DNA from 2 places in the Paenibacillus sp. FSL K6-1122 genome. Region 1 is predicted to be linked to the other one. Evidence: predicted binding sites of a transcription regulator. Region 1 holds the regulator's gene; the other holds the start of a gene.
The links. Region 1 encodes LexA, which represses DNA repair genes until DNA is damaged. Its sites were predicted from a motif close to CGAACATATGTTCG; they were not measured.
Positions count from the first base shown of each region.

Region 1 (4,439 bases):
GATTGGTTGACCACTTTTTTTGCGTTGCTGATTTAACTGCTTGGAATTTTTCTTAACCGTTCTCTCGAACGAACGCGACATGAGAATCCCCCTTATGTGTCTTTGTATCGGCTTACATAATTGCAAACCAACATTTCCCCCTATAAATTGCACACTCAAAATAACAGGAAGAAACCTAAATATCATAATGATATCATTAGGTTTCGTTAGTGTTTGAGTTTGCCTTGGTGGCCTTTGTCATTCTCATCATCAACAATCTCAATGGTATCCAGTTGTTGTCTGAAATTGCTGCGAATATTACTCAAATAAATCTCTCTTAGCTCGGCACGTTCAGCAAGCTCTTCCTCCGACAATCCAGTGGACTTTTGCTTACGAGCCAATTCGTTAATGCGTGCTACCAGACTATCTATATCCAAGCTTGTCCCCTCCAAAAATACAAAGTCATATTAACTTTGCCATTATAAAGGCTGCTTGTCAAGCTGACACGCGCTAACACTCATTGATGTGCATTTTATTCTGCAAATTGCGGTAGAGCTAGTACTTGTCCCACTTGGATGGAAGTTGTATGAAGTTGATTCACTTTCTTAATTGCTTCTATATATATACGTGTATCCATATTCGTCGGTTTATGTTCCAAAGAAATACTCCATAATGTTTCCCCTTGTGAAACAGCTATCTTTCCTCCAGGCAGAACATCATTCTCATTGCCGGCAAATACAGTTAAAACGGTGCTGCATCCAATAAATATAATCATAGAGGTAATGACTACCTTTAACATCCATGAAGAAATCTTGAAACGCGCTAAAACCTTCTTGTAGTTCCCTATGTTAGACTTCACCAGTTCCGAATTCATTGGTTCATAAATGCTTTGATAAGTAGAATATCTCATTAAATACCCGCCTCCAAACGTTTGTTCCTATCTGTTGGAATCAATATAACACGAACACTTGTTTTGTTCAATAGATTTTTAGAACAATTGTTCGCTTCTTTTTTGAAGGAGAAATATCTTATTTCAAGTCCTTTTACAAAACATTTGCAGTATTATGCTCTGACTTTTGGACAATTTCTGTTCTATAAGCTAAAAAACACTGATTTAATGCTATTTTATTTAGAACTTATGTTTGTACGAACGGAGGTTCTATGTTATAATTTTCCCAAACGTTACTAAAATGGGGTTGATACGGTATGTCGAAGATATCCAGCAGGCAGCAGGCTATTCTGGAGTTTATACGAAATGAAGTCCGGTTGAAGGGGTATCCTCCTTCCGTACGGGAAATTGGTGAAGCGGTTGGACTGGCTTCCAGCTCAACAGTACATGGACATTTGGATCGTTTGGAGAAAAAAGGTTTGATCCGACGCGACCCTACCAAGCCAAGAGCCATTGAGCTTTTGAGCCAAGAAGAATCTGAGCATTCTCATCAATTTGCTCATAGCGTTGCACGTATTCCTGTTGTTGGTAAGGTTACAGCCGGGGTTCCAATCACTGCAACCGAGAACATTGAAGACTACTTCCCTCTTCCTACACATTATGTAGGCGAACAGAAAGTGTTTATGCTTTCGGTAGTCGGAGATAGCATGGTGGAAGCTGGAATCGTTAACGGAGATTACGTTATTGTCCGTCAACAGCAAACTGCTGATAACGGTGATATCGTCGTTGCAATGACTGAAGACGATGAAGCTACAGTGAAAACGTTCTATAAAGAGAAAGATCATATTCGCCTTCAACCGGAGAATGCGACCTTCGAACCTTTACGTTTGAAACATGTTAGTATTCTGGGTAAAGTCATTGGCCTTTTCCGAGATATTCATTAATATTTAACTTGAGTAACAAAACTAGATGTAATGAAATACGAAAGAGGTTATCCTGATCAACAGGACAACCTCTTTTTTCATGTTTATGTTATTTTAGCGGCTAATTATTCACTGCGTTTCAGAACACTCTTGTGATGCGAGAACACATCAAAGCTCTGTTGTCCGTGATATGAGCCCATACCGCTCTCTCCTACACCACCAAACGGGAGGTAGTGTGAAGTCATATGAGAAAGTGTGTCATTAATACATCCCCCACCGAAGGATACTTGATTCAGAACCTGATCCTGCAGCTGCTCATCCTGTGTGAAGAGATATAGCGCCAATGGTTTTGGCCGGCGAACAATCTCATCCAGCATAGGATTCAGGTCACTGTACGTAAATACAGGAAGAATCGGACCGAAGATCTCTTCTTGCATGACAGCTGATTCCCAGTTCACATCTCCAAGTACAGTCGGCTCAATGAGCAACTGCTCTCGTACAGAACGTCCACCAATCAGCGTTCTGCCATCTGTGAGGAATTTCGACAACCGATCAAAGTTACGCGCGTTGACAATATGCGGGAAATCAGCGTTCTGTAACACATCATCCCCAAATTTATCTTTGATCTCTGCGCCAATCAGATTGATCAATTCGTCATGAACTTGTTCATGTACAAGCAAATAATCCGGAGCAACGCAAGTTTGGCCTGCATTCAGGAACTTACCACGAACAATACGCTGGGCCACCAGCTTCAGTTCTGCATCGTTATGGACAATAGCAGGACTCTTGCCCCCTAGCTCCAGGGTTACAGGAGTCAAATGCTCCGCAGCTGCCTTCATAACAATGCGACCAACACCTGTGCTTCCTGTGAAGAAAATATAATCAAACTTCTCTTTCAACAATGCTGTACTGGCTTCAACTTCCCCTTCCATAACGGCGATATACTCCTGAGGGAAGATCTCCTGAATCAGATCATATGTCAGACGAGATACCGCTGGTGTTAATTCAGAAGGCTTGATAACTGCACAGTTACCGGCTGCAATTGCTCCAATCAGTGGACCAAAGGCCAGTTGGAAAGGATAGTTCCAAGGTGCAATAATAAGAGCCACTCCGTATGGTTCAGGGTAAATGGTGCTCACACCATCCGGCATAGCCGAATTGGTTGGGACTTGTTTTGGTGCAGCCCATTCCTGCAGGTGTTCTAATGCAAAATCCAGTTCACCCAAAACAATGCGAATCTCGGAACCGTAAGCTTCCGCCTCAGATTTGTTCAGATCTGCCCGAAGTGCATCTTGAATCCGTTGCTGATACTTTTCAATTCCCTTTCTAAGCTGTTGAAGTGCATTAATCCGATACTCGATATTTTTAGTTTGTCCTGTATAAAAAAATGTACGTTGTTCTGTCACAAGTTGTTTAGCCTGATCCATATTAACATCTCCAATTAATTATTTAAAATTAAATTGTTTAAAATTTAATTAAAGTATACCTCTTCTATATGAAACTTTCAACATACAAATGAAACATCCATTTGTATGTATTTGAACGATGGTTGGAATTTTAAATGAGTGAATGCTAGTATTCCTTTCTATTTCATGGCTATCAGAATTTCTAAGGAAGTTTGATTTAAATCTTTTGCTTCAGACAGTTTAATATTAATGAAAAGTGAGTTTTGCGATTATCTAAATCGACGAACGAATATGTTTGTTATAAAGGTAAGCCTTGGTCACAGATAAACACAAAAATGTTACGTGGGCAAGTGAAGAAGAATCAGGGGACATGTTTTGGCAATTTGCTTTCAGATGATTTATCCATTCCCGGCCACAACTTCACAACGAGCAGATTTTAATCCAACAACTACATCTGAGAGCTGTCTTCGAAGAAAGGGTTAAATAATATCAAATCAACTTGTACTACTTCTATTAAAAAAAGTCATCTAGTATCTCACTCATCCGCTGCATTTCATGATCGTCCAAATCTGTTTAGATTGGATATACTATTTAATCAGTTGGAGGAATTTTTGGAAGTTACGTTAGTAGATCTGTAGGGGAAGAAATACAAATCACAATGTAATATATATCATAATTTTACATAGAATTATATGGTATTTTTAGAAAGTAAAGTTTTATAATTCATTCAAAAAAATTTAGGAGGTATTTACATGAAAAAGAAACTAGCCACAATTGGAGCGCTCACTGCTATAGTAGCAAGTATTGCTGTTCCAGCATCACTTGCTTCTGCCTCATCTTCTGTTCAAGGTTCTGTAACTGCACAAAGTGTTACGATTCAGGCGACGCAAAAATATGTGAGATATTCAGATGCTAACAATAAGTATGGAGATGCGAAGTATGTTCCAAAGACATATACTTATGCTGATGGAGTTTGGTATGGAGTACTCAATCTAGCATCTACTACCTACTCAAACGGATTATATTACGGAAACTATGAAGGTTACGTAACGAAAATGGAGTAATTTTGTCATCACAATAAAATTCACGTATATTAAATATAACAATACTAAAAGAAGGCTTCTGAATTCTAAAGTGTACCCTTTGTAAAGGACATTTTGAAAAAAAACTAGGCAACTTGTTGAAGCTGCTGTCTGTATTTTACAGGCGGCAGCTTTTTCAAATTCCATTGCCCTCGATAAT
Region 1 is NZ_CP150272.1:4,225,621-4,230,059, forward strand. Features, by position in the region: gene NSQ20_RS19045 (hypothetical protein) at 1-81, opposite strand, end outside; gene NSQ20_RS19050 (DUF896 domain-containing protein) at 207-416, opposite strand; gene NSQ20_RS19055 (LysM peptidoglycan-binding domain-containing protein) at 512-889, opposite strand; gene lexA (transcriptional repressor LexA) at 1,186-1,812, shown strand; gene NSQ20_RS19065 (aldehyde dehydrogenase) at 1,917-3,218, opposite strand; gene NSQ20_RS19070 (hypothetical protein) at 3,950-4,261, shown strand; partial or broken gene NSQ20_RS19075 (IS3 family transposase) at 4,366-4,439, opposite strand, start outside.

Region 2 (4,439 bases), 300 kb from region 1:
CCTCTTGCGTTTTATCTTAAAATTTCTCATGCTACTTGAAAAGTAGGCACATTTTTATTAGATAGGAACCAGAATGTAACTATTGGGTGTTAACAACAAAACAACCGTTTTTATAAATAAAGGTAACGGCGGCTTATCTTTGGCTTGAAAATTGAAAATATCCGCAATAGGACCGTCAAAAGCAATGATGCGGTCGGTAATCGTATTGCGAGGATCGCGGAACATGACATCAAGTACTTTAAACCAATCCTTACATTGAAGCAATTGTTTCCCTACAATGATGACTTGATAATTACGTCCCGCAAGCGAACCCGGAAATTGGGCATCCTGCTGATTTTTAGACTGTCTTAAACCTTCTGCTATTCCTCCCCCTTCGCGGCTTTTCTTTTGAATGTCCTTACTGAATACAGGGGCAGATTTATAATAATGGAGTTTTTTTATCTTTGACATCCAAACATAGTTTACTCTGCCTTTTTATTTATCTTTTTTGTGATTCCCGGTTTGCCAAAAGATCTGCTCGTACTTGTTGCATCCATGAGTTAGATTCTTATTTTCTATGTTCATTTGAGCAAATCAGTAATATCAACGTTCATATGTTCGGTAAGCATTAAGGTTACATCCACTTTCACTTTGCTCCATAATAATGTCATTTTATGAATGTAACCTCTCACCGAATAATCTACCGTTAAACTCAGCTCAGATCTCACTTCATCTATGATTTTAATATGATGTTCCTTTAGCCTTTGTTTTGATTTGTACATTTCTAAAGCAATTTTCTTTTGGGTACCGTCCAAGTAGTCAACATACACAGATTTCATTTTGAAGTTTGAAGCGTATATTTTATGCTTATCTACCTCCAGAGCACCTAAAAGATAAGGGAGCTCTACCACCCTCTTCACGAGTGAAAGTTCCTCGCAAGTCTGTCGCACTTTATACGCCTCCTTCTTCAAGTTTCACAGCGACCAATTGATCAAAATCGACCCATTCAAATCCATTCTCCATTTCAATTTTGATTTTCTTTCCAAAGGTACTGACTGAAGTGACGATCCCGTGTATATACCGATTGCCTGACTCAGTAAATATTGCAAAGGTGGCTTGCAATGTATAATTGAGCGACATATCTATATTTTGTGTAATAATCTCCCACTCATCTTCATGGATCAGCGGTTTCGTTAGATAATGAACTTGAGTACGATGCTGTATAATTCGTTCTTTATGTTGAGGAAGCATCATGCGGCTCGATTCCCATAATCCATTGGCCTCCAGTTTTTTGCTCATTTATAATGCCCCCCAATTTTAGATGCTCGATCGATCGCTTGACCCGCAGCCGTAATGGAGCTCGCTCGTAGAATGGCAATGTCGCCAAATCGATCCTTAATGTCGTCCATCACCTGATCAATGGCCCGTTTCTGCTCTTGATCATCAAAAAAAGATAGTTGATATGTATCCGCGTTGGATAATTGAGATAGGGATACGCCTACACGGCGCACAGGTTGCCCATCCCAGTGTTGATGGAATATGCGTTTGGCTATCTTGCATACATCAACGGTTATGTTTGTAGGATCAGACAGTTTAACCTGCCTGTGAAAACCAGTGGGGTGGTCAAAATCCGCTCCAGACACACTCACAGATACGACACTACTCATCAGTCCCTTTTTGCGGGCTCTTCTGCATACTTCAGTGCAGATATCGAGAATAACCACTTCGATCTCCCAAGCCTCTGTGAAATCTCTAGGCAGGGTCATTCCGTTTCCAATATCTTTTTGTGTACTGTGCGTGTTGACGGTTACCGGCGAATTGTCGAGTCCATTTGCGACTCGCCAGATGACTTCTCCATTAACCCCCCACTTATTTCTTAGTTTAGAAAGAGGTGTATTTGCCAGGTCTCTAATGGTTCGGATGCCCATCTTCCACAGATGTTTTTCCATTCTGGAGCCTATCCCCCACATATCGCGGATGGGCTTATCTCCAATATGGAGGTGTAACTCCTCTTTTTTTAAGTGGAAAATGCCCCCCTCTGCTTTTTTAGCGATCATATCGCAGCATAATTTACTGATGATTTTGTTTTCACCAATGCCAGCTCTCGCGTAAACGCCTGTTTCATTATAGATTTTGTCTTGAATTTGCTTGGCCAAATCGATTGGATCATTACCGAATAGATGCATAGACCCTGTAAAATCAGCGAATAATTCGTCTATACTGTACGGTTCGACCAGATCGGTAAACTCCTCAATAATGGACATGATTTGAGTGGATACTTCGATGTATTCTTGCATGTGTGGTCTCACAATGATCAGTTCAGGGCACTTCTGAAGAGACTGCCAGAGTGGTTCCGCGGTAGACACACCCTTCGCTTTGGCTAGTGGACAAGCGGCAAGGATAATTCCAGAGCGTCTTGCGGGGTCTCCCGCAACAGCTAATGGTCTATTTTTGTATTGAGGCATTTTTGCCTTTTCGACTGAAGCATAAAAGCTCTGCATATCAATGAGCATAATGGTTCGTTGCTTAGTCAACACTGTAATCACTCCTGTACTTTTGAGAACGTATGTTTGTATATATTATAGACCGAACACACGTTCTTTATGCAAGAGGTAAATATTTATAATTAGCTTTTGAAAACCCTTGGACACCATAATGAACTGTAGACTGGATATTGTCAGCCACTTTAGCCATCAAAATAATTAATTTTTAGTTTTATTATTGATGCACAAAAAACCAAGTACTTGTCTCACAAAGTGATAAGTACTTGGTCTATTTGATGGAATTTAAAGATTGAATCATCTTTCGTTCGATTGCAAATTATATTTCCAAATCCAATCTTTCCCCGTTGGATTCAATCACCTTTTTATACCAGTGGAAACTGTCCTTTTTACTTCTTTTCAGGGTACCTCTGCCCTTGTTATCCTTATCTACATAAATGAATCCGTAGCGTTTCTCCATTTCGCCAGTTGAGGCACTAACGATGTCGATGCAACCCCAAGCCGTGTAGCCGATAAGATTAACGCCATCGAGGATAGCTTCTCTCATTTGTTCGATATGATCTCGCAGGAAATTGATCCTGTACGTATCATGGATAGAGCCATCCTCTTCGATGACATCAACCGCTCCCAGACCATTTTCAACGATCATTACAGGGATTCTATACCGATCGTACACATGATTGAGTACGTAACGAAGTCCAACTGGATCGATTTGCCATCCCCAATCATTTGCCTTCAAATAAGGATTTTTGAATCCACCAAAGACATTCCCCTGGGTCTCATCACCTTCTGGGCGGGTACCCACTACATGAGACTTGTAGTAGCTGAAGCTATAGAAATCAACACAGCCTTGTTTTAGCACTTCTACGTCCTCTTCTGCCATCTCAATCTGAATATTGTTCTCATTAAAATATCTCTTGGCAAAGTCAGGGTATTCCCCTCTAACTTGCACGTCGCTGCTCAGCATATTGTTAATCTGATCCATTCTCAGAGCCTTCAACATATCTTCCGGTTTACATGTACTTCCGTAACCATGACTATAATTAATCATACAACCGATTTGGAACGCCGGATTAATCTCATGAGCAAGTTTGACCGCTTTTGCACTTGCTATAAATTGATGATGTAAAGCCTGGAATCTTAATTGCGTACTATCCACAACCGTATTGTTAAATACACCACTATCATCAACTAATAATGCCCCTGCTATATATGCACCTGCTGGAACAATTAAACTATTGATCTCATTAAATGTAATCCAGTACTTCACGACATCCGTGTAACGGGTGAAAATGGTCTCACAATACCGTACGTAGCAGTCGATCATCTCTCTGGAAGCCCAAGCATTGAATTTCTCAGTTAGCGCAAACGGAGCTTCGTAATGTGAGATCGTAACGATAGGTTCAATATTATACTTTTTCAGTTCACTGAACACCTTGTCGTAAAATTGAAGTCCTGCTTCATTTGGCGTTACATCGTCCCCGTTGGGGAATATTCTGGACCAAGCAATGGACATTCTGAAGCTTCGAAAGCCCATCTCTGCAAACAGACGGATATCTTCTTTGTAATGATGATAAAAGTCTACTGCCTCATGGGAAGGATAGTTTACGCCCTCCTCAATGTGTTTAGTGATCCGTCTTGGAGTAGTATGCGTTCCACCCGTCATCATATCTGCTGTACTTGCCTTTTTACCATCAATGTTCCAGGCACCCTCGTATTGATTCGCCGCTGTTGCGCCGCCCCACATAAAAGAGTCTGGGAATACGGTTGTGTTCTTCATTGGAAATTCCTCCTTATATGATCTTAATTAGTTTTTCCCCGATCGTAATCGATGGTTTGTCTATACCAATTACATCTGTAAAGTCATCTGAATTCGTAACAATAATAGGTGTAGTCAGATCATAACCTTTGGCGGCTATTGCATCTGTATCGAATTCGATAAGTAAATCCCCAGCTTTT
Region 2 is NZ_CP150272.1:3,926,076-3,930,514, reverse strand. Features, by position in the region: gene NSQ20_RS17750 (hypothetical protein) at 58-450, opposite strand; gene NSQ20_RS17745 (hypothetical protein) at 561-929, opposite strand; gene NSQ20_RS17740 (YolD-like family protein) at 931-1,278, opposite strand; gene NSQ20_RS17735 (DNA polymerase IV) at 1,275-2,513, opposite strand; gene NSQ20_RS17730 (glycoside hydrolase family 1 protein) at 2,800-4,260, opposite strand; gene NSQ20_RS17725 (beta-glucoside-specific PTS transporter subunit IIABC) at 4,274-4,439, opposite strand, start outside.
Region 2: NSQ20_RS17735 (DNA polymerase IV) is a predicted target of LexA. The motif match lies at 2,539-2,552, and genes of this name have one in related genera.